DNA from 3 places in the Arthrobacter sp. CDRTa11 genome. Region 3 is predicted to be linked to each of the others. Evidence: riboswitches for the same ligand, from Rfam matches in the RefSeq annotation. Region 3 holds a riboswitch; each other region holds the start of a gene.

Region 1 (7,778 bases), 2.1 Mb from region 3:
TTGTTACCCGCAGGGTGTAGGGAAGTGGATTCGCCCCTGCCACCGATGCTGTGGTGTGCTCGATGCCCACGACATACGCCAGGTCCCCGCTGACCTCGGCGGCAGTAACTTCGTAGTCGAATGCGGTGCAGTTTGAAAAGCGGCCCGCCAGGACCTCGAAGAAGGGGATCACCTCGTCCGCACCGGTAACCGTCCTGGCAGCACCGAAAAGAGTCACGGGATCGGTGCGGGACCAAAGGGCCGTGCGGGGTCCGGCATCGCCGTTGTGCAGGGCTGTGTCGGCCGCCGTCAGAGCGGGCATAACCTCCGCCAGGAATGCATCTGCATCGTCCATGGCAATCCCTTCGTTGTGGCTTACGCCTTCATTTTGGAGAGGCGCCGGCCTGGCCGCAAGGGTCTGGGGAAACTTGGTACCCTTGCCCCGCGGCTGAGTTCGGAGGAGGATATTCGGCACGATCGAGGAAGGCCCGTCATGATTGAACTTGGCAAGTTTGAGAAGTATCTGATCGAGGAATTCTTCGACGATTACCGCGCCGGGGCCATGACGCAACGCACGTTCACGCGGCGGGTGGCGTTTATTACTGGAAGCATGGCAACGGCGTCCGCGGCGATGCTGCTGGTCGGCTGCACACCGGACGAGGTGCCGGGCAGCAACGACCCCATGCCGAGTCCCGAGGGGACCAGCGCAGCAACCGGTACCGGGTCAGCTGCTGCCGCGGACGGTGCAGTACCCGGGGCGAAGAGCCCGCTGTCCGTGCCGGAGGGAGTGCCAGGATTAACGACGGCGACTGTCCGGTTCTCCTCCGGCGGTACCGAAATCAGTGCTTATCTTGCCCGGCCGGAGTCGGGTGCAGCCGGACCGGCAGTGCTCATCTGCCATGAAAACCGCGGGCTCGTGCCGCATATCCAGGACGTGGCACGCCGTTTTGCGCTGGAGGGCTATGCGGCCTTGGCGCCTGATCTGCTGAGCCGCGAGGGAGGGACCGCCAGCCTGAACGCGGATGCCGTTCCCGGTGCGCTGACGCGGGCCGGGGCGCAACGGCACCTCGCAGACTTCGCTTCGGCTTTTAGCTACCTGCAGTCCCAGGACTTCGTGGATCCTGGGCGGATCGCCATGAACGGTTACTGCTTTGGCGGCGGGATCACCTGGCAGGCGGCAACGGAATTCCCCGGGCTAAAGGCCACCGCAGCCTTTTATGGACCTGCTCCCGATCTGGACAAGGTGTCCGCGATCAGGGCCGCGGTCTTTGGTGTGTACGCCGAACGTGATCAACGGATCACCGGTGCCATGCCGGCTCTTAGGGACGCGCTGGAATCCCATAACATCCGCCACCAGCTGACCGTCTATCCCGGCGTCGACCATGCGTTCCACAACGATACGGGGAACCGCTACGAGCAGGCCCAGGCTTCGGCTGCCTGGGGCGACACACTGGCTTGGTTCCGCCAGCACGTCTGACGCGTGCCGAGCCCAATGTGGCCGGGACAGACGTTGCAGGGCGGGCTACGGTTCGTGCCCGCACACCCGCCCCGGACAGTGGCCCATCAGCCGACAGGGTGTCCGTGGTCGCAGGTTGATTCCCCTTCCCGGACCTCATGCCCCTGGATGCACGTCACTGCCGGCGGCAAGGGAGAGTCGTGGGATATGAAAAACAGGCTGCTCGGCCCGTGGCTCACACCCGCGTCCTCCCGCTGAAGCCAGGAGCGGTGCCCGTGCTTCTGCTTCCCGGGGTTTTCCTCGCTCTTTTGGTGATGCCCAAACGGATTCCTGATCACGATAACCGCTTGCCTTCCACTGTGCCTCCGCTGCGACGATGCAGCGATGAACCGGTGCATCTATTTTAGGCTTCGCCGCCAGTACGTGCTCAGACAAAAACGGCGGGCGGGAAGATATCCCGCCCGCCGCCTTGCCTTGCAGGATTACGCGACTCGGACGAACGAAGCGCCGGAGAGCCAGCTGAGGGAGTGAACCTCGGTCTTGTAACCGTCCACGCCGCCGCTGACGACCTGGCCGTTGCCGGCGAAGACGCCTACGTGGCCGGCAGTGATGACCAGGTCACCGGGTGCGGGGGTGCCCACAACGCTGCCGTACTGGAAGAACTGACCCGGGGCCAGGTCGCCCACACTCTTACCAACGGAGCGCAGTGCCTTCTCCACCATGGCGGTGCAGTCCTGGGTCACGCCCAGCTGGGAGTAGGCGGAAGCCAGGATGGCCGCGCCCTTGGAGCCGGAAACAGCCAGGGGAGCGGGTGCCGGTGCCGAAGCTGCCGCAACGCGGACGGCGGGGGCGGGTGCCGGGGCAGGTGCCGGTGCGGGCGCAGCCGTTCCGGCGCCGGGGATCTTGATCTGGTTGCCCGGGTAGATGATGGTTGCCATGGACATGCCGTTAGCCGAGAAGACCGAGTTAAGGCTTACTCCGTAACGGGCGGAAATTGCACCAAGGGTGTTGCCGGAAACGACTGTGTGGACCGTGGCTGCAGCTGCTGCCGGGGCTGCAGCTGCAGGGGCCGGTGCTGCGGCCTGTGCTTGGACCTGAACATTGGCAGTGCCGTTATCTGGCGCGTGGGTTCCGGCCTGGGCAGGTGCCCCGATACCGAACAGGAGGCCCGATGCGGCAGCAACAACCATGCCGGACCTTCCAATGTTCATGGCATTTGACTTGGCAGTGGCTGACAAGCCTTCGAGGGCAATTGATCGGCTGGGGGTCGCGCGATGACGGGCGGTGGTGGAGTTTTTTGACACGGTGATTCGCCTCTCCCATGCCTGCGAGGTGAGCTGTCGGGTTCGGGTCGGAGACACCCGGCCGGAAACGCGCCCGTGCGGGACGGAGCGTTACCGACTTAACCCCAAGGCCTCTTCTGAGAAGGCCGTGGAAGCGTGGTTCCCCCGTCCCTGCCAGTTGGAAAGCGACTGGATCCCGGTCAGCGGCAGGGTTCGGCATACTGATGGGAATGTCCCGGCTGAAACCGGGGCACCGAAAGAGGTTACCTTCTGCTCCGGGGTATTGTCACGTTACGGTAACAAGTAGTAACTCTTCGGCGCGTTGGCTTGGCTTTACCGTTACGAACTGCTTGTCGCAACGGTGACCATGGAGAAGCACGGAATGCTGGATGGCAGCTCAACAAAGCCAGGGCCACGTCACGCCTTCGTAAAGATGTTGAAAGCTATGACGTTCCGCACACTCGATTGCCCGGTAGGCTGACAAACTATGTCCCGGTTTGGTGTGAAGGTGAAGCGTCGCGCTGTTGCCGGCGTGCTGGCATTTGCCCTGGTGAGCTCACTTTCACTGCTGCCTGCCCATGCCGACGACCACCTTCCGCCGGACGGATATCCCTCTTGGCAGGACGTGCAGAATGCCAAGCAGAGCGAAGCCGGCAAGGCTGCCGAGATAGCTAGGATCGATGACCTGCTGGGCGGTTTGCAAAGCCAGGCAGAAGCCCTGGGTGCTGCAGCCGTCACCTCAGCCGCCGATTACGCTGTAGCCGAGGCTGCGCTTTCGGCAGCCACGTCACGGATGGATGTCCTGACGACACAAACTGATCAGGCAAACGCCCAACTCGGCCAGTACAAGAAGGAAATCGGAGCCCTGGCCGTACAGTCCTACAAGACCGGCGGAACCAACATGGGCTTCTTCGTGGCCCTGGACGCGCTGCAGACCAACAGCATCCACGGCCTCAACATCGTTCAGATCGTGGGCGATAAGACGGCCGCCCTCGTGAACAAAACAGCAGCGGCAGAGAAGGCATCGCGCGCCCTGTCCGAGCAGCAGCAGGCAGCCAAAGCCGAGCGTGAACGGTTGGCGGACGAGGCCAAGGCCAAGCTGGCAGCGGCGCAGGCAGCCCAGCAGGCGATGACCGCGCAAATTGCTGAACACCAACAGCACAGCCAGGAACTGACGGCGCAGTTGGCCTCCCTCAAAGGAACAACAGCGGCGGTGGAAGGCGAATACCGGCAGGGCCAGGCAGCGCTTGCCGCCTATGAGGCAGCCCAGGCGGCAAAACGTGCCGCGGCGGAGGAGCAGGCGCGCCGCCAGGCCGAGGACGCGGCAAAAGCCGCAGCCCGCGCTGCCGCCCAGCGTCCTGCTAATCCGGGACTCCCTCCTGCCGGTCCAGCGGCCCCCGCGCCCGCCGCGCCGGCCCCGGCCCCGGCGCCGCCGCCAAGCCAGACGCCGGCCCCGCCGCCCGTCGTCGTGCCTTCCGTTCCGGGCGGCGCCGTCAACGATCCGGCCGGGGCCAAAAGCTATGCCTCCTCCAGGCTGCCGGCCTATGGCTGGGGCCAGGACCAGTTCCAGTGCCTCGAGCGGTTGTGGACGAAGGAATCCAACTGGCTGACCACGGCCACCAACCCGTATTCGGGTGCCTACGGCATTGCCCAGGCGTTGCCGCCCGGAAAGTATGCCACTGCCGGGAGCGACTGGCTCACGAACTACAGGACCCAGGTGGAGTGGGGGCTGAACTATATTGCAGACCGGTATGGTTCACCGTGCGGCGCCTGGAACCATTCGGTGGCTTACAACTGGTACTGAGCCGCTGGCTGGAGTTGCCCGTTGGCTGGATTGTCCCGTTGGTTAAAGCGGCCGCTAGGCGGAGTCCACGGGCGCCTTGGCAAATTCGGCGGCGCTCATAAATTCAACTGCAACAAAGTCCTGGTTGCCTTCAACCCAGGAATCGTGGCCGGGTGGAATGGTGTACGAGTCACCGGCACTGATGTTGATGCGGTTGCCGTCTGTTGTTTCGACCACAAGGTCCCCGGAAACGCAAAAACCCACATGGCTGTTCTGGCAGGATTCCGTGTGAACAACGGGCTTGATGCACTCAGACCAACGCCACCCCGGCTGGAACGTGAAACGTCCCAGCGTATAGTCTCCGACCGTTACAACGTCCACTTCTGTCTTGTCCGGACGCCTTTTTTCATCGGGTGAATTGTGGGATTTAACTTCCAGTTGCGTGACCACATTGGCAGGCATTGCATTCCCTCTTTCAACTGTTTTTCGGCGCTTACGCTGCTAGCTTGCTCCGCCTTTTATCCGGTTGTCGATAGCTAATTAATGTGCCACTTTCTGGCCCGGGAAACTAGAAGCCCGGGGCGCGAAAAACGCATCCGAAACAACCGCGCTAGGCTTTTTCCCATGGCTGATTTTGAACGGTTTCGGATCCTGCTGGAGGAAGAGCGGCAGCGCAAACTGGCGCTGCTTCCGGCCCTCCGGGCGGACATCAGTTCAGCCAACGCAGCCCGGCAGGACTCCAATGTGGATGACGAACATGACCCGGAAGGCGCCACTATCGCCTTTGAACTTTCCCAGGCTTCGGCCCTGCTGAAACAGAGCAGCGCCGGGCTCGCCGAGATCGAAGCGGCCCTGGAAAGGATTGCCCACGGCAGTTACGGAACTTGTGCCGTATGCGGAAAACCGATTGCAGAGGGCCGGCTCGAGGCACGTCCCTGGACTGCTGTGTGTATCGCCCACGCGAGCGGCAAGCGGACGGCGGAATGAGCGATCCAGCCGACTTCATCGACGCGGCCCTGCAGCGTGAGGGTTCCTGGCGGCGGGCGGAGGAGGCCAAGGCGCGATGGGGCAGCGCTGTGCAGTTCTACGGCTCATCCGTCGGCGCTGTCCGGGGGACTGTGCGCGACGCCCTTAGGCGCTATCCGGATCTTCAGCACGATGACGTCACTGCCCTGAGCTCGGAACTTTGGGCGGTCCCGGTGTTCGAACGCCGTCTGGCGGCCGTGGTCCTGCTGCAAACCAAGGTCCGGCTGTTGAGGAATTCCGACCTGACCAGGATCGAAGGCTTCATCCGGTCCGCTCGGCTGGAGGCTTTGGTGGACCCACTGGCCGTGGACGTTGTGGGGCCGCTGCTTGCCAACCTGGCGCCGGGTGAACCGGTCCGCGGCCAGGCTGTCGTGGACCGCTGGGTCCATGACCCGGACGCCTGGCTCCGCCGCGCCGCCCTTCTTGTGCCGCTGCAGGCGCTCAGGTCCGGAAGTGGTGACTGGGATGCCTTCGTCCGCCTTGCTGGGCGGATGCTGGAGCAGGGCGCCGGGCGGGCGGACGGTGAAGTGATCCAGGACGCTATATCCTTCGTAGTGTCCGAGATGGCAAAAAGGAGGCCCGACCTCCGGCTCAACTCACCCCCGGGAGGGCACCATGGCTGACGCGTTCAATCTGGAACGGTTCGTCGCCGCGCAGGACAGCGGCGGAACCTACGAGCAGGCCCTGTCCGAGCTGCAACTCGGCAAGAAGACCGGGCACTGGATGTGGTTCATCTTTCCGCAGCTCGCAGGCCTTGGCAATAGCGAGATGTCGCAGCGGTACGCCATCGGCTCGCTGGAAGAAGCCCGGGCCTATCTTGAGCACAGCGTGCTGGGCCCACGGCTGCTGGAGTGCGCCCAGGCCCTCACAGACTTTGCAGACAGGACGGCCGAGGAAATCCTCGGCGCCATCGACGCGCGGAAACTCCATTCCTCCATGACGCTGTTCCTGCGCGCAGCCCCGGGGGAGACGGTGTTCAAGGCGGTGCTGGCGCAATTCTTCGACGGCCTGCCTGACGAAGCCACCGATTCGCTGCTCCGCTCGGACGAAGAGTAAACGTGTGCCTTACGGCGTCGGATTGCCGCCGTTGACGTTCAACGTTTCTCCGATCACAAAGCTGGATTCGGGAGATGCCAAGAATACATATGCCGGCGCCAGCTCGGCCGGTTGACCGGCGCGGCCCAGGGGAGTGGACTGCCCGAACTCCGGCAGGGCTTCCTTCGGCTGGCCGCTGCTGACCTGCAGCGGCGTCCAGATAGGCCCCGGGGCCACGGCATTCACGCGGATGCCCTTGGGAGCCAGTTGCTGGGCAAGGCCCTTGGTGAAGTTGTTGATGCTGGCCTTGGTGGTGGCGTAGTCCACCAGTGTGGGCGACGGGTTGTACGCCTGGATTGACGTGGTGTTGATGATGGTTGAACCGGCCGGCATGTGCGGGATGGCTGCCTTGCTGAGCCAGAACATGGCATAAACGTTGGTCTTCAGCGTGTGGTCAAACTGCTCGTCGGTGATCTGGGTGAGGTCCTCCTGGGCCACCTGCTTTCCCGCATTGTTGACCAGGATGTCTATGCTGCCCAGGACGGCGACGGCGGTGTCCACCAAATCACGGCAAGCGGCGGGATCCTTGAGGTCACCCGGGACTTTAATCGCTTTGCGGCCTGCCGCTTCAACCAGGGCGGCGATGCGTGATGCGTCAGTCTCCTCCTGGGGCAAATAGGACAGAACGACGTCGGCCCCTTCCCGGGCGAACGCGATGGCCGCCGCAGCCCCGATCCCCGAGTCAGCGCCCGTGACGATCGCCTTGCGGCCATCGAGGCGTCCGGTACCGCGGTAGGTTTCCTCGCCCAGATCCGCCTTTGGCTGCAGTTCGGCGTCCAGGCCGGGCTCTGGCTGGTGCTGTTCCGGCGGGGAGATCTTTTCATACGCCGTTACTGGATTTCGGAAGGTGTACTGGTCCGTCATGGTGGTCCTCCTGAGGGGTATGTATGGAACACGACAGGTGGTTCGTCTGGCATGCATCATCAAGCAGTACGAAAGCTAAGCATGCTTAGGATTCCAGCCTAGGCAATCAGGAGGGTGCCTGCCAAGCCGCTTCAGTCCCTGCTAACCTCCATCAGGCGGACGTCCCGCAGATTGCCGGCGTCGGCCACTGCGGTCATGTAGGTGCACACGGGCTGCCGGCGGCGGTCGGTGGGCGAACCCGGATTCAGCAGCCGCAGCCCGCCCGGCGAGGTGGTGTCCCAGGGGATGTGCG
Region 2 (7,778 bases), 2.1 Mb from region 3:
ATCAGCTGCCCGCGGGAACGAGTCTCACCGGCAGAACGGGCGGTGTCGGCATGCCGGCTGAGTGCTGCGTGCACCGCTACGCCTTCGGCGACAGGCAGCAGCGCGGTCAGGTAAGTCATGGTGTCCGGCGCCGGGCGCAGACTGACGCACCGCTCCGAGGCAGCATGGCTGGCCCGTTCGGTCATGGAGCGGGGATCCCTGCGGTAAGCAGCTGCACGTGCCGCTGCGATGATGGCACGGTCTCCGGCGCCAGTGAAGGTTCCCTGATCTGCGCTGAGTTCCTCATCCACTGCGCAGCGGTCTTCAGCGCTCAGGCATGCCGTCTCCTTCACCAGCAACGTGGCACGCCATTCGTTCAGCTGGCCACTGTCCAGCGCGGCCAGGGTGTGCGGCATCTCAGTGACAAGGGCTTTGGCAAGGCCCAGCAGGCGGCCTCCGCGCGCAGGGGACTCGCGCCTGGCAAGGGCAATCTGGGCGCCGACGCCCTGCCCTTGTTCCTGAGCCGGGATTCCCTGTTCGGCCTGCTTTTGGCGTTCGAGGCCATCAAAGGTAACCGCAAGCCGGGCTTGCTCACCGCTGATGGCCGCTTTTAAGTCCTCAAGCCCGCGGATCCTGTGGATCAGCCCGGCGCTGTCAGAAGAGCGCCGGTTGCTTTTCGCGGCAGAAATCAGGACACGCACGGCCTCATGCCAAGGGTCCACGTCACGTTGCGTAGCCGCCTCATGCGGTTCGGTTTGCCGAGCACCTTCCATAGCCAAAGTCTTCCATCGACCACTGACATTAATGGGTGCCGCCGGCGCTCATGCCCTAAGCCACCAGCCGTAGCGGCCTTTCGCCTAAGCGGACTGTGATTTCCTGCCCCCACGAAGCGCTGAGGCGGTCATCCTCCATGCCGTCGCCAACACCACAAGCTGATCGGACGCCACGGTAATCCGGAGTGCTTCGCCGGCCTGCAGCACACCCTCGGTCAGCGACGTGCCGCTGATGGGGGAGGGCCAGGCCTCGCGGACGAACCAAGCGAGCCGGGGGTCCGTGGGAGCCGGCAGAGCGCGTCCTCCACGCTCGACGGCGATGGATGCACACCATCCGGTGGCGCCTGTGCCGGTGGAGACAATCAGCCCGGACGAGGACTGCCGTTCCGTCTGGCCGTGATGGGTGGTGAGTTGGTACCGGGCTGACTGGTGGGAGGCGTGCCCGATGAAGACCTCGTTTAGGGCGGAGAGTTCCTGCCCGTCGTCGAGGATTGCTGTCACGGTGGCGAGTTCGGCACAGTTCCATTGCGCGGGCCCCGCTGTGGCAGCTTTGTTAAGAAGCTTTGCCGCTGCGGCCAGCGTGTGCCGGACCAGGACGCCGGGATTTGCTCCTGGCTCGGGATCAATGCCGATGACTGGCTGGCCGTTGAGGTACTTCGCCGCGTTTGCCACCAGTCCGTCCTGACCCACCACCGCGATGATGTCCTCCGGTGTCAGCAGGAAACGGCTCAGATCCGTGCGCTCCACCTCGGCTTGGCGCCACTCCGACGGAATCGCGGCCCTTACCGTAACCAGGGCTGCGGTGATCCGATCGTGGCGCTCCTGGACATCCTGCAGGTTGCGGCCCCGGGTGCGGAGGAAGAATTCGGCCTGGCCCCGGGTGGCGTGCCGGTCCAGAAGTTCCTGGAGCTCGGTCCGCCGGTGGACGATGACTAAACGCGGTTTTGCCATGACGGGATCCTACTTGCCGGATGTGCCAGTGTTGCCAGCGAGGCCGGCGCTGCCTGCGGCCAGAGGGCCTGCAGCAACCGGGGCGGGGCCGCCGGCTGGTTCCCGGAAAAGCCCGGCCAGCGCACCGCTCAGCAAATCCGGAGTGATGGTGAGGTTGCCGATGTTGGGCAGCGATCCTGCGGCCTCCCGCAGCGCCAAAGCCAGCAGCGTAGCCTGCTCCATACCCCGGTAAACCTCCATGGTGGCGGCCTCTCGGGCCGCGGCTGCATCGCCCACCAGCCGGATCTGGTTTGCTTCCGCATCTGCGCTGATGCCTTGGCGCTCGGCCAAGGCGTGCGCGTCGATCAGTCCGGCCGCGGCCTTTTCCTCTGCCGCACGCCGGGCATTGGCGCCTTCCTGGGCCACCAGGTGCTCGCGGCGGGTGGCCAGTTCGATCTGGCTGGCCATCTCGTTCTCGGAAATGGTTCGCTCACGTTCGACGGCGACGGCGCGGCGTTCGTAGACGGCGCGGTCTGCTTCCGCCTGGAGCTGTTCGCGGACCGGCGTCTGAAGGGCCCTTTCGACGTCTGACTCGGGCCTGACGGCCAGAACCTGGACTCCAAGGATCTCAATACCAGTCGACAGGAGTCGGGTGTCCGCCCGCAGGGCCTCGGACAGCACGGTGCGCAGTTGGCTCACCCCACGTGCCAGGGCCTCAGCGAGGGTTGTGGTTGCAATCTGGTCGATGGCGTGGCTTTGACACAGCTGGCCGATGATGGTGGCCACCTGTTCCCTCCCGGTAGCCGGGCCCGCGCCGGCCGGCTGCAGGCCGAAGTCGAGCCGGCTGGACACGGCCACCGGGTCGATGAAGCGGTAGGTCACGTTCGCTTGGATACTGACGTCCTGGTGGTCACGGGTAATGGCGTGGAAGAGGGTGGGCAGTTCCTGATCATCAACGGGAATCTCGCTCAGCACGGAGTTCGCGGGCCGGTACCAGAAAGCCTGCCCAACTCCCTGGTGGCGGACAGCGCCCTTCTGAAGGTGTACAACGTAGCCGGTGGGGCTGCCCAGGAAATGGTTGATCCAGGGGTAGCGCTTGATGTGGGCCATGACTTCTCCTGAGGTGTTTTCTCGTCACTTTGACGATAATGAAAGAATAGCCATGACCGCGATTTATTGTCAAGGTGACGATAACTTCCTAAGATGAGCTCATGCCTGAACACCGCCCTTCTGACCCCGCACTCTTCCCGGTCACTGTCGACGTCGTCGCGCTCACCGTGGCCGATGGCACCCTCAAGGTCCTGCTTATTACCCGGCTCATCGAGCCCTTCCGCGGCCGGCTCGCCCTCCCCGGCGGCTTTGTGCTTGCCGGTGAGGATCTGCCAACCGCAGCCGCCCGCGAACTGGCGGAGGAAACCGGCGTTGAACAGGTCCCCGGGCATTTGGAGCAGCTGGGGAGCTATGGGCCCAAAGGGCGTGACCCTAGGGGGGATGTTCTCACAGTGGCTCACTTACTGCTTGCTCCGAACTTCCCGGTGCTGTCTGCCGGAAGCGACGCCGAGCATGCCGCTTGGTATCCTGTCAGCCGCGTCCTTGACGGCGACCTGAAGCTGGCCTTCGACCATGAACGCATCCTCGCTGACGCCGTGGAGCGGGCCAAGTCCAAGCTCGAATACTCACCGTTGGCGGCTGTCTTTTGCGGCGAAGAATTTACCGTCGCCCAGCTGAGGGCCGTTTATGAGGCGGTGTGGGGCAGTCGGCTCGATCCCAGGAACTTCCACCGTAAAGCGACGGGGACGCCCGGTTTTCTGGAGGAAACCGGGCGCATGACGACGGGCGACGCCGGCCGCCCAGCTGCGCTTTTCCGCCTGGCCGGGCCGTCCCGGCCAGCGGCAGGGCAGCCAACGCGCGCCGTCCTCAACCCGCCCCTCATGCGGCCGCGTGACTGACGCCCGGCAGGTCAGCTGGCGCTGCCGCGACCACCGGCGGCTGGCGACCGCTGGCTCTGCCACCCGACGGATGGCGCGGAGACTGCTCTAAGGAGCCGTGAATTAACGAGAACAGCCCCCGCTCGCGAATGATGCGCGCGGGGGCTGTTTCTGATTGAGAGGTTGTTGAGAGTTAGGTGTGCGCCATTCCTGGTGGATTGGGACAGTCTGTTGGTTTGGAGGCCTGCCCGGGTGCCCCTGTTGCTCAGTACCAGTTGTTGGCGGCGCGGAACTCCAGGGCTTTGGCCGGGGAACCATGGCGCTGCTTGATGTAGCTCAAGCCTCGCTCCACCTGGCTGGGCCGCCACTTGGTTGACGTGTCCCAGAGGGCGTTGAGGGCATTCATCTGTTCCGGACCCCATCCATACGACGCAAGGCGGCCGCTGGCATATGAACGCGTGTCCACTGCTTCTTCTGCCGTGCCGCCATCGGCTGCGGACGGCACAGCTGTTGCCGTCGGCGAGGGAGCCACTGATGCGGTCATTGGCGCGGGTGCAGCGGTGGTGGCCGGAACTGGTGTGGTGGTGGGTGCCGGCACAGCGGGGGCTGGTGCCGGTGACGCAGGTGGTGCGGTCGTCGGGGCAGGTGTGCCCGCCGGGGCCTGCGCTGCCGGCGGCGCGGCAGGCGATGCCGGTGCCATGGCAGGAGGCTGAAGGTTTACGGACGGGCCTGTCGACGGCGGAACTGCGGCGGGGGAAGCAGCTACGATTCCGGCCAGGGTGGGCGCGTCAACCGGCATGGGAAGGTCGGCGACGGTTGGCAGCGAGGAGGCAAGTGAACCGCCGGCCGCGGGTACGTCAGTGGTGCCGGGAACGGCCTCTGCCGGCCCGCTGCCCGCTGTGCCCGGGGGAGTGGAGGTGCCTGGCGTGGGGGCGGTGCGGCCGTTCACATATGTGGGCCGGGATCCCATCGTGGCCCGTGTTGCGTCCTTTCCAGCCGGGGCGTCCTGGGCGGACGCCTCCTTACCGAAAAAGGGCAGTTCGGTGGCTTGGCTGGCGGTACCGACGGCAAGCACCACGGCCAGGGCGCCGGTAACGACTGCCATCCGGTGACCCATGACCCGAACCGAAGCTGCTTTCCTCAGGATGGCCTGGGGATCGGAGCTGAAGGCGGCGGCTCTCTGCGGGGTTAGTGTCGGGGCAGGAACGTCGTTGGCGGCCGCACCACGTGCAGCCTCCTCGGGCTTCCCGGCCTCGCGTCGCGCCCTCCCGCGCCGGAGCGCTGTGGGAGCAGCACTGGGCGCCGGCGTAGCCAGGACTGCGGGTGCGGCTGTGAGTCCGTTTTCCGGAGCGGGACTCGAGGACGCTACGACGGGAAGTGCTTCGGTTGCGGGAGATGCTGCCTCCGCCCTGGGCGCTGATTGCGGTGCAGGCGGCACCTCGAAGGCCGGGCGCCTGTCCCTGCTTCGTCGCAGTGCCGCGGAGGCCTGTCCCGCGGGGGAAGACCCGGCGTCTGGCTTTTCCGCTTCGGAACTCGTTGGGGTGAGTGGAGTGGTGATGGCGTGCGCAGTGTCTGCGCGGTGTCGCCCGGCCCGAAAAGGGCGCGACTGATCCAGCGAACGGGACATGATGGTTGCCTCTCAACGCCTGCGGAGTTAGCTGTCGGGTTCGGAAGAGGTCAACCGGCCGGCACGTTAAACGTGACGGCTTCACCCCAAGGGCCGCTGGGCAGCGGCCCGAAGACTGTGGGTCCCCCGTCTCTGCCTTAATGTGTCGGGAGTCCGGGATGTGGCAGAGCTCGGCGTCAGCCCGGACGCGGCCCGATCTAGATGGGCCACCCCAAAACCGTACAGGAACAGCCCCCTAAAGTCACGTTTAGGTAACAAGGAAATCCGGGTCGGTGCGTCACCTTGCTCATCCCCGCATTTCAGCGGCCTGCCAAGTGTTCCATCGCTCCTCGTAGTACCTGTCAAAGCGGGCACGAGCCATCCGTCCCAGCCTCTCCACGGTGTGCCAGCTGATAAACGCCACCAGGAGGGTCAGCAGGATCGCCGCCACAGCCACGAGTGGCGGCAGATCCGCCGTCGAGCCTCCGTTGAGCCAGAGAATGACGATGTAGTTCCAGAGGTACGCCGAGTACGAAATTGTGCCCAGGGCCTGCAAGGCGCGGGTCCACGCCGGCATCATCTTAGTTCGCGACGCGGCCAGCACCACCAGGACGGCGGCGGCGGCCATGGCCAGCGGCCCGCCAAGGAAGAAGAAGGCCGGCGACTCGTTGGCCTTGGGGACGAAAACCAGGGTGGCCAGGACAAATACGGAGGTCAGCAGCGCTGCCTGCCGGAGACGGTGGCCTTTGAACCAGCCGAAAATATGGACACGGTACATCCGCACGCCGGACCCCACGATCAGCCCGAGGCCCCACGTCGTGGGCAGGGCATAAACCAAGGAGTGAAGCTGCGGGGCGAGGATGAGCATCGCCAGCACGCTCGCCGTCATCAGCGAAAGGACGACGGCGGCAGACCAGCCCAGCAATCTTCCCTGGCGGTGCCGCCGCATCGCGAAGAGCAGCAGCGCCGGCCAAATCAAGTAGAACTGTTCTTCCACCGCCAGGGTCCAGAGCGGTCCGATGGCCATGCTGACATCGAAGGGCAACGGCAGGTCCTTCAGGTAACCGAAACCTGCCAGCAGGGTGTAGCCGATGATTCCCTTTGACCTGTCCCCGAGCACGTCTGCAGTCAACTCAACGACGGCGTACACACCAAGGAAGGCCACCAGCGCAGGGAGCAGCCGGAAGGCACGGTGGGCGTAAAAGCGTCCGTACCGGATCCTGCGATGCCTTTCCACGTCCTTAAGCAGCACGCCGGTGATCAGGTAACCGCTCAAGACGAAGAAGACAATGACGCCGACGATGCCGGCACCCTGGAATATTCCGGGCCAGGAATGCCCCAAAAGTACGGCACCAACCGCGGCACCGCGAAGAACGTCCAGGCCATCGAGCCGGGGCAGCACCGTGGTTCGCGGAGCAGCCACTGCCGCGGGTCTATCGATAAGTAAGGTCACATATCCTCCGGGAGCCTCTGCACGGGCGGTTCCAGGTTCAGCTCAATCAAGGCAAAACCAACCCTTGTCTGACGTGAATGTGATTGTGGCGAGCGTGCGCCGTCTTCCAGTCTCTCGGACTTTTCTGGACGAAACCTGACGGTCAGGGCATCGCCGCTATCCTTAAGAGATGACTGCCGCAGCTGAATCCACCGTTGTCCTTGACGGTCGCTTCGCCCGAGAGTTCGCTGAAATGGCCATTCCCTGGCGGGCCGAGGAGGCTCCTGACCCGCGCCTTCTTGTCCTAAACGGGCAGCTCGCAACAGAGTTGGGCCTCGATCCGGCCTTCCTGGAAACCCCGGAAGGGCTTCTGCTGCTGATCGGAAACCGTGTCCCTGCGGGTGCCACACCGGTGGCGCAGGCCTATGCAGGCCATCAGTTCGGCTGGTACGCCCCGCGTCTGGGTGACGGGCGGGCCCTTCTGCTCGGTGAAGTGGCGCACGCGGACGGCCGGCTCCGCGACCTCCACCTCAAAGGCTCCGGGCGCACACCGTTCGCACGCGGCGGTGACGGCCTCGCCGTCGTCGGGCCCATGCTGCGTGAGTACATCGTGAGTGAAGCGATGCACGCACTGGGCATCCCCACCACCAGATCCCTCGCCGTGGTGGCAACGGGCCGGCCGGTCCAGCGCGAAACCGTGCTGCCGGGAGCCGTGCTGACGCGGGTGGCCAGCAGCCATCTGCGCGTCGGCAGCTTCCAGTACGCCCGGGCCGCGGATGACATCGGCCTCCTGCGCCGCCTCGCCGATTATGCAATCAGCCGCCATCACCCAGCTGCCGCCGGGGCTGAGAATCCCTACCTTGCCCTGCTTCAGGCTGTCGTCGCAGCCCAGGCCTCGCTGATGGCGCAGTGGATGCTGGTGGGGTTCGTCCACGGTGTGATGAATACGGACAACATGACCATTTCCGGCGAGACCATCGACTACGGTCCGTGCGCCTTCCTGGATGCGTTCAATCCGGCCGCCGTCTACAGCTCCATCGACGAGGGTGGCCGGTACGCCTACCGCAACCAGCCGCTGGTTGCTGAGTGGAACCTGTCCCGGCTCGCCGAAACGCTCCTTCCGCTCATCC
Region 3 (7,778 bases):
AGCCGTCCAGGACATATTTGTGCACCTTTCGGCGCTGGGTCACTCGTCCCATGCGCTTGCCGCCGTCCTGGCTGTGCGGATTAGATGAGTCCCGGACGCGCCGGATTGGCCCTGATGGCTGTTCATAGCTCCATCATCGCAAGCCCTGCTTGGCGATGCCAGCCGGTGCAGGCCCGGCAGGCGTCAGCCCAGCAGTGCGCTCCAGTCGACAGGTCCGGCCGGAGCAGCAGGCTTTGCCGCAGCCTTGCCGGCCGTCCGTCCCGCTGTCCTGGCGCCGGCTTTGGCTTTGGACTTCGCTCCCGCAGGCTCGGGGACAGGAACCGGCGGTCCCCAAGGGAGCGCGAACGCCGGCACAGCTTCACCCAACTGCACCCCGTGCGGCGGCACCACCATCACCCCCTGCGCGGAGGCCAGGCCCCGCATCATGCCGGGTCCCGTGTGCTGCGCCGGAGACGCCATGCCGTAGAGCAGGCGGAAGGGCATCAGCCTGGTGCGGCCCGGATCCGGTTCAATAGTTGTTCCGCAGGGGACCTCCTGGACCGGGGGCATGGTTCCGTGGCCAAGCGCTGCCAGCAGCGGTACACCCACGGTGGATAACGCCATCATGGCGGCCAGGGGATTGCCGGGCAGGCCCAGCACAAAGCGTCCGTCCGGGAGCTCGGCCAGGACGGCGGGATGACCGGGGCGCATGGCGATTCCGTCAATGATCAGCCGCCCGCCGAGTTCGGCCACCGCCTGGCGCAGATGGTCCGTCCCGGAGCGGCCCGTTCCGCCGGTGGTGATCACGACGTCGGCGGGCAGGACAGCGGGCGCCGCCACGTCCGCCCCGTCCTCCGGAGATGACGGAGGTTCGGGCGGCAAAGCGACGTCTTCCAGCCCTTCCAGCCATTCAGAATAGGTGTCGCCGATCTTTTCCTGGCCTCCGAAGATCCCGCCGAGCATTCCCACCACGGCAGGGAGCTGCGGACCGAAAGTGTCCCGGACCTTGCCGGGCTCAGGTACGCCATGGGTGACCACTTCGGAGCCTGTCAGGAGGAGTTTGACCACGGGTTTTCCCTGGACCAGCAGCGCGTCGTGGCCGGCCAGCGCGGCAAGGGCCAGATGGGCCGGGTTAAGGGCAACACCTGCGGGGACCAACACTTCCCCGGCCGTTGCTTCCTCGCCTGCCTTCCGGATGTGCTGGCCGTTCCGAGGTTCACCGGGCCGGGCCGTGCCCCCGGTCATCAGGATCGGCAGGCCGTCGTCGTCCGTGCCCAGGACCGCGCTTTCGCTGCGCAGCACCGCCTTGGCCCCGGGCGGGATCAGGCCTCCGGTCACGATGGGACTAGCCTGGTGCGGCGCCAGCCGCTGCCCGGGTTCGGCAATGATCCAGGGTCCACTGCCGTTAACAGCCCAGCCGTCCATGGCGGAGGAGGCATAGTGCGGCATGTCGTGCAGCGCAGTGATATCCCCTGCCAGAACCCTGCCCAGCGCGTGCTGCAGCGGCACGCGTCCGGCAGGAATGGGTGTGGCACATTCAAAGGCAGCCGTCCGGGCTTCCTGCCAGGTGTGGGCAAGATGGCCGGATTCTGCATGCGGTGCTTCAGGGGCCTGAGGCGTTTCGGGGGCCTGAAGGGAGTCCTGGTTTTGGGTGGTCTGCTGCGTTTCCCGAGCTTCGGGGACGCCAGGCTTTTCCGGATCCCCAGGTTCTTCGCCGGGTCCGGCAGTCATTCGGCCGGAGTCCCGGCGGCTTCAGCGTCGTAGTCCTTGGCCAGGGCCCGTGCCACATCCATCGCCGCTGCCATGGAGGCCGAATCGGTGGCCTGCCCTGAGCCGGAGGCAAGTCCGGCAGCGAAGCCGGCAATGAAGGTTGTCAGGGGTGCGGCAGGCCGGACTACTGAGTGGGCCGCCACGCCGGCGAGCGAAAGGATCGCATTGACGTCCATCTGGACGTCCTCAAGCTCATAGGCCTGGAGCAGGGACCTGCACCATTCCTCCAGCGTTTCATCCTGGCTCTTCACTGTCTGCCTCCAATTCCATTGCGGCCGCTCTGGTCCGGAACCTGGTCACGGTTCCTGGCCGGCCACTCCAAGTGCGGCGGCATCGTCCCAGGTATCCACATCGTCTGTGGACCCTGCCGGGACGGTGACAAGCTGCACGTCCAGACTAGCAAGTAGTGCCATCACCGAACCGTTGATTAAGGCACCACGGGAGGCGAGATCTTGAACCGAGCGTTGTAGCGCGGCTGTGCTATAAAACCCCAGGAGCGGCTGCCGGCGGCCATCCTGGTCAACTGCCATCACCCCTTCGGCCCCGTCGCGAATTCCGTCTCGAAGGGCTTGGACAGCAGTCCCGGCCCTGGGCATGTCGCATGCCAGCACCAGCGTGAATGGCTTGAGCGCTCCGGCGTACGCCAGCGCCGCCAACCCGGCCGCTACTGCGGCAGCAGGCCCCGCGAACGGCGGATCCTCCCTGCACGTCAACACCTCGGCCGGCAAGGCACCGTCCTCTGGCCCCACTACCGCCACGCCGGCAGCGCCCCGGGCAGCGTCAAGTGACAGCTGAAGGAGGGTTGCGCCCCGGTACGTCATCCATTGTTTGGGCTGGCCGCCCAGCCTTGAGGAGCGTCCGCCGGCAAGAATGACGGCGTCAAATTCCACGTCTGAATCCACACTGCCAGCCTAGCGGTGCGATATCAGGCAGGCATCACGCAGGGTGACATCAGGCAGCCTGCGTCAGGCTGCGCGTTCCGGCAGCAGGAACGGGTCCCAGGCCGGAGTGGGCTTCTCCAGCTCCTTGATCTGCCAGATGGTGCCATGTGGAGGCTCAGGCGTGAACCTCAGTTTCCAGCCCATTTCCCCCGGAGTGTGGTCTCCCTTGAGGTTGTTGCAGCGAAGGCAGGCAGCTACCAGGTTTTCCCAGGAATCCGCGCCTCCGCGCGATTTGGGGTGAACATGGTCGATGGTGTGGGCTGCCTTGCCGCAGTAGGCGCAGCGGTGTCCGTCCCGACGCAAAACACCGCGGCGGCTGACCGCGGTGTTCTGGTTGTATCGGGGGCGGATGTAGCGGTTCAGGAGGATCACGGACGGGCGGCCCAATATCTCCTGCGGCCCCACCACGGGATCCTCGCCTTCGGCTACCACGCTTGCCTTGCCCGTGAGCACAAGCACCAGCGCCCGGCGGAAGGTGATCACCGCCAGCGGTTCATATCCAGCATTCAGAACGAGAGTGCGCATGCACTTACCTCTTCACGGCCGCACCCGTCAGGGGCACGAGGGCCGGCTGCCCCCGGCATATCCGGGCTATGGATCGACACCACAAGAGTAAACAAAGAAACCCCTGATCAGCTAATCCAGGGGTGATCGAAGGTGTGTGTCGGGGTAGCCCAGGTCCTGAAACGAAGCGTCCGCCGAACAACACAAAGGACCCCCGCCGTCAGGCAGGGGTCCTTCGAAGAGCTGCGGGCCGTCTTAGGGGATGCGGATAAAGACGGGGCCGGAACCAACGTTGGCGCTGAACACAACGGTCTGGTTGCCGTTGTAGCCACCGTGTACGGCCTGGCCGTTGCCGGCGTAAACAGCCACGTGGGCAACGCCCGCGCCGCCGTCGGCGTAGTAGATCAGGTCGCCGGGCTGGGCCTCGGCAGCACTGACGGTGCGGCCCAGGGAGAGGTATCCGGCGGGCCAGTCGTGGAAGTTGATGCCTACCGCTGCAAGCGAGTTGGTCACCAGCATGGTGCAGTCCTGGTTGACGCCCAGCTGTGCATAAGCGGCGGACAGGATGGCCTGGCCCTTGCTGCTCGCGGCAACGGGACCGGCAGGAACGGCTGCTGCAACCTTGACAGAGGCCACGGGCTTGGCGGCGGGAGCTTCCTGAACCTCAACCACGGGCTCAGGAGCCTCGACGACGGGAGCCGGTGTGGTGGTGACCGCGGGCTTCTCGTAGGAGATGGAGATGGTGGAAGCCGCCGAAATGGTTGCCGGAGCTGCAGCTTCGACACCGAGAGCGGAAGTGGAAGCAGATTCACGCTGAACGTTGGTGTCAGCAGCGTTGGCCGCGATACCACTGGTCAGAACAAGGCCGGAGGCAGCAGCGATGACTGCGGCCTGGCGGCCCACGCCGCCGGCGTTGTCGCCGACAGCCTTGGCAATGACAGCCAGCGAGTTGGTCTTGACAACCTCGGCGCGGTGCCGTGCAACAGTTGCACGTGTAGTCATTATTTCTCTCTTTCGTTTTCCTCAGGACCACATGGGCAACCGAAGGGCTTTGGACGCGCCGGCATCTTGGGGGTACGCCGGCACGCCCCGAACGGGGATTCAGCGAAAAGTGTTTCCGGGGAGGAATCGTTCTTCCGGAACCCGTGGGAGCAGTTCCGGAGGCGGAACTAGCTCATGGTGTAGTACGATCCGCCGCCTGTGGAGGCGACAGAGTGCAGCAGCGTTCCCTGTGAGGGGTTCAAGGCGCTGATCATCATGCCGTTGCCAACGTAAATGCCTACGTGGGCGCCGCCATTCTGCATGACAAGGTCACCGGGAGACGGTGTGGAGGTGGGCTTCATCGCGGTCCAGGCGTTGACACGCGGAATGCTGATGCCTGCCTGGGCGTAAACCCACTGGGTGAAACCGGAGCAGTCCCAGCCGTTGGGGGTTGTGCCGCCCCAGACGTAGGGGCTGCCGATTCCGGTGTAGGCAATTGCAGCCAGACCCGACGCCGCAGCAGAGGAGACAGTGTCCGTCAGCTTGGAGGCGGTGGTAGCCGTTGCTCCGGATGCCCGCGTGGCCGTCTCAGTAGACTGCGGACGCACGGTTTCGATCTTCGGAGCAGCCGTGGTCTTGACCACGGGACGCTCGAAGGACACCGTAGCGGTGGGTGCAGCCGTAACGGCAAGTGCAGGCTGCGCGGAACCAGACTCCGTGGAAGCGGAGATGCCCGCGGTGGTGTCGGCGGCGTTGGCCGGAAGCCCCATGCTCAGGATCAGGCCTGATGCGGCTGCAATGACAGCAGCCTGGCGACCTACGGTCCCGGCATTTGCACTAACAGCCTTGGACACGGAGTCCAATGGGTTGGTACGAACCGTTTGCGCACGGTGGCGCGCAGAATTATGGCGTGAAGACACGAAGGTAGCCTCTCCCAATGCCTGCGAGGTGAGCTGTCGGATTCGGATGGGAGTCACCCGGCCGCGCTGCTTCCTGGGAAGCTTTGCGACTTAACCCCAAGGCCTTCATAAATCGAAGACCAAAATTGGTTCCCCCGCCCCTGCCAGACGATGTCATGCGAACGGACCTTGAGCGGTGGCAGAGCTAGGCAATCCACTCAAGAGCGTCAACTTCGGAAAAGTTGACGCGCTTTAGACGTTACAACAGTTTAGAGCGAATGTCACATTCAGGTCACGGCATGTCACAGCGATTTGAGAGTTTTCCATCACTTAAAGCCATCCGGTGGGATCGACGACTTCTCCGTTGACCTGCACCTCAAAGTGAAGGTGGCAGCCGGTAGAAGCCCCGGTGGTGCCGCTGAGCGCCACAACTTCGCCCCTGGTGACGGTTTGGCCCACGTGGACGTTGAACGAGGAGAGGTGGTTGTACGTGGTCTCCAGGCCGTTGCCATGGTCCACCACAACACGGTTGCCGCCGCCGTAGGGATGCCAGCCGGCAAAGGTCACGGTGCCGCTCGCGGCTGCCAGGACCGACGTTCCGCACTGGGCCACATAATCCTGGCCGCGGTGGAAGTCGCCGGAACCACCGGTAATGGGACTGACGCGGTAACCGAACGGAGAGGCGGTCACGAGTGAAGCCAGCGGTGCACCCAGGCTGCCGGCGGATGCGGCGCGGGTGATTGAACCCGCAGACTGCGCGCTCAGCAGCTGCTTGAGCTTGCCATCCGGATCGCCCTGCGTCACCACGGAGGAGCGGCTGAAGTCGATCTGCGCACCCGCCTCTGCGGAAATTTCAGGTTGCGGCAAGACTGAGGCGGCTGAGGTTGCAGTCTGGCCGACAGCAGGGGTGGCCATGACGGGGCCGGTTGCGGGAACCGTGACCGTGAGGACCAGGCCGGTGGCGGCGAGGGCAATCCCGGCCTTCTGCCCTACGCCGCTGGCCGCGGCAAAATCGCTGATTTGCTGGAACGGACCACGCCGGCGGCGCGCATCACGTTGGGGGTCGCGTGGTCTGTTCGCGGCAAGAACCTCGGCAACCCGGGGCGCCGAAGGCGGGCCGGCGGCGCGACGGCGGCCCCTGGAATTTTGCATGGTCAAGAACGGTTCCTCTCTGGGTAGCCTGCGAAGTTAGCTGTCGGATTCGGGTCAGAGAGTTCAAAGACCCGGTCCGCCGTAAGCAAGCTTCGGCACAGAGATATCCCGTAGGATCCTTCGCTGGAAGAGGCTTGCCGCTGACGGACTTCACCCCAAGGCAGCCTTTCGGCTGCCGGTTGTGGTTCCTCCGCCTCTGCCAGTTAAGTGACTCGTGCACCTGATCCGCTGGCAGAGCTCGGCTCCAGATCAGGTAACGCTTTAGTATCAACGCTTGGGGATCAACTATAGGCGATTAAAGCCCGTGTAACAATTCCGTTATCTTTTATGTGCTCGCTCACAACAAGGCAACGGGGCCCCGCCGCGGGCCCCGGATTTGTCCCTCGATTAGGCTAAATCAGCCGACAGAAACAAAGACGTGGGCCGCTACTTCCGGCGGCAACTCCAGCGCCCCCTCTATCCCGGGCACGCGGACGGAAATGTACTCCCCGACGCGCTCAAGGGAGACGGAGGCTCCCGGCCGAATCCCGCCCTCGTCGAGTTGAACCAGCAACTCTGGCTCCACCTGGATTGGCTCGGCAAGGCGGCTGACAGTCACCTGGGAGCCCTGGCCGTAACCCTTCATCGCGTCCAGGAGATTAATCACACCGTCTGCGATCCCACTGGGCTCTGCACCACCAAGGGCCGCCAGACCGGGGATGGGGTTGCCATAAGGGGATTCAGTGGGGTGGTCCAGCATTTCATAGATGCGCCGCTCCACCCGTTCGCTCATCACGTGTTCCCAGCGGCAGGCCTCGTCATGGACATATGCCCAATCCAGGCCAATCACATCAGCAAGGAGCCGTTCCGCGAGCCGGTGCTTGCGCATGACTTCGATGGCGCGCTTGCGGCCGATTGTCGTGAGTTCCAGGTGACGATCTCCGGAGACCACCACCAGGCCGTCCCGCTCCATCCGCCCAATGGTCTGGGACACCGTGGGGCCGGAGTGGCGCAGCCGTTCAGCGATGCGGGCCCGAAGAGCGACAATGTTCTCTTCCTCAAGCTCCAAAATGGTCCGAAGATACATCTCCGTAGTATCGATCAGATCCGTCATCCAGCTCAGCTCCCTCGAGCGCAGTACCTTGGGCAATCCCATCCGTATCGCCCACCCACAGCGACGTAGTCCGTTGAAAAGCTTAGCCTATTTTGAGTTTGTCCGGATAATTTCGCCACCCCCTGTCAGGGTCAATTTCGCGTCAGTTCTCAGGGCGGGTATTCTCCTGGCGCCCTCCGCAAGTGCTGCCCTGGAGCTTGCGCATCATGTCTCCCGCACTCCCCTGCCACCTTTCACCGGAGGTCGCAGGGCAGGTCTCAATGACCGGACTATGACGGTCCGGTTCCCGCCGCATCTGGCTGTCAGGCAGAATAAGGGAGGTCCATAATTGCAGTCACTGCTGACTGCCCGCCACCCCACCGTCCCGGACGTGAAGTGCGTCCACGCCGAAATTGGAGCCCCTGTGAGCGAAACCAGCATCACTATTCCCGCCGACCTCCTGCCAAAGGACGGACGGTT

The links. Region 3 has a riboswitch for cyclic di-AMP ahead of F8G81_RS04690 (C40 family peptidase). Riboswitches for the same ligand answer to the same signal wherever they lie in the genome.
Region 1: it holds a riboswitch for cyclic di-AMP, as region 3 does, so the genes downstream of both, F8G81_RS13995 (C40 family peptidase) here and F8G81_RS04690 (C40 family peptidase) in region 3, are expected to answer to the same signal.
Region 2: it holds a riboswitch for cyclic di-AMP, as region 3 does, so the genes downstream of both, F8G81_RS14020 (hypothetical protein) here and F8G81_RS04690 (C40 family peptidase) in region 3, are expected to answer to the same signal.

Annotation. Positions count from the first base shown of each region.
Region 1 is NZ_CP044532.1:3,109,275-3,117,052, reverse strand. It holds gene F8G81_RS14005 (YybH family protein) at 1-334, opposite strand, end outside; gene F8G81_RS14000 (dienelactone hydrolase family protein) at 473-1,456, shown strand; gene F8G81_RS13995 (C40 family peptidase) at 1,918-2,739, opposite strand; cyclic di-AMP (ydaO/yuaA leader) riboswitch at 2,743-2,947, opposite strand; gene F8G81_RS13990 (lytic transglycosylase domain-containing protein) at 3,206-4,522, shown strand; gene F8G81_RS13985 (cupin domain-containing protein) at 4,577-4,963, opposite strand; gene F8G81_RS13980 (TraR/DksA family transcriptional regulator) at 5,126-5,488, shown strand; gene F8G81_RS13975 (DNA alkylation repair protein) at 5,485-6,150, shown strand; gene F8G81_RS13970 (DUF1810 domain-containing protein) at 6,143-6,583, shown strand; gene F8G81_RS13965 (glucose 1-dehydrogenase) at 6,593-7,486, opposite strand; gene F8G81_RS13960 (metallophosphoesterase family protein) at 7,618-7,778, opposite strand, start outside.
Region 2 is NZ_CP044532.1:3,117,774-3,125,551, reverse strand. It holds gene F8G81_RS14040 (HNH endonuclease) at 1-752, opposite strand, end outside; partial or broken gene F8G81_RS14035 (hypothetical protein) at 808-1,703, opposite strand; gene F8G81_RS14030 (SPFH domain-containing protein) at 1,713-2,792, opposite strand; gene F8G81_RS14025 (NUDIX hydrolase) at 2,894-3,631, shown strand; gene F8G81_RS14020 (hypothetical protein) at 3,876-5,237, opposite strand; cyclic di-AMP (ydaO/yuaA leader) riboswitch at 5,240-5,423, opposite strand; gene F8G81_RS14015 (acyltransferase family protein) at 5,524-6,639, opposite strand; gene F8G81_RS14010 (protein adenylyltransferase SelO) at 6,839-7,778, shown strand, end outside.
Region 3 is NZ_CP044532.1:1,004,772-1,012,549, reverse strand. It holds gene fdhD (formate dehydrogenase accessory sulfurtransferase FdhD) at 1-52, opposite strand, end outside; gene F8G81_RS04715 (molybdopterin molybdotransferase MoeA) at 184-1,710, opposite strand; gene F8G81_RS04710 (DUF6457 domain-containing protein) at 1,707-2,000, opposite strand; gene mobA (molybdenum cofactor guanylyltransferase) at 2,046-2,651, opposite strand; gene F8G81_RS04700 (HNH endonuclease) at 2,715-3,215, opposite strand; gene F8G81_RS04695 (NlpC/P60 family protein) at 3,450-4,196, opposite strand; gene F8G81_RS04690 (C40 family peptidase) at 4,364-5,029, opposite strand; cyclic di-AMP (ydaO/yuaA leader) riboswitch at 5,100-5,261, opposite strand; gene F8G81_RS04685 (M23 family metallopeptidase) at 5,405-6,226, opposite strand; cyclic di-AMP (ydaO/yuaA leader) riboswitch at 6,237-6,480, opposite strand; gene F8G81_RS04680 (metal-dependent transcriptional regulator) at 6,624-7,319, opposite strand; gene serC (phosphoserine transaminase) at 7,723-7,778, shown strand, end outside.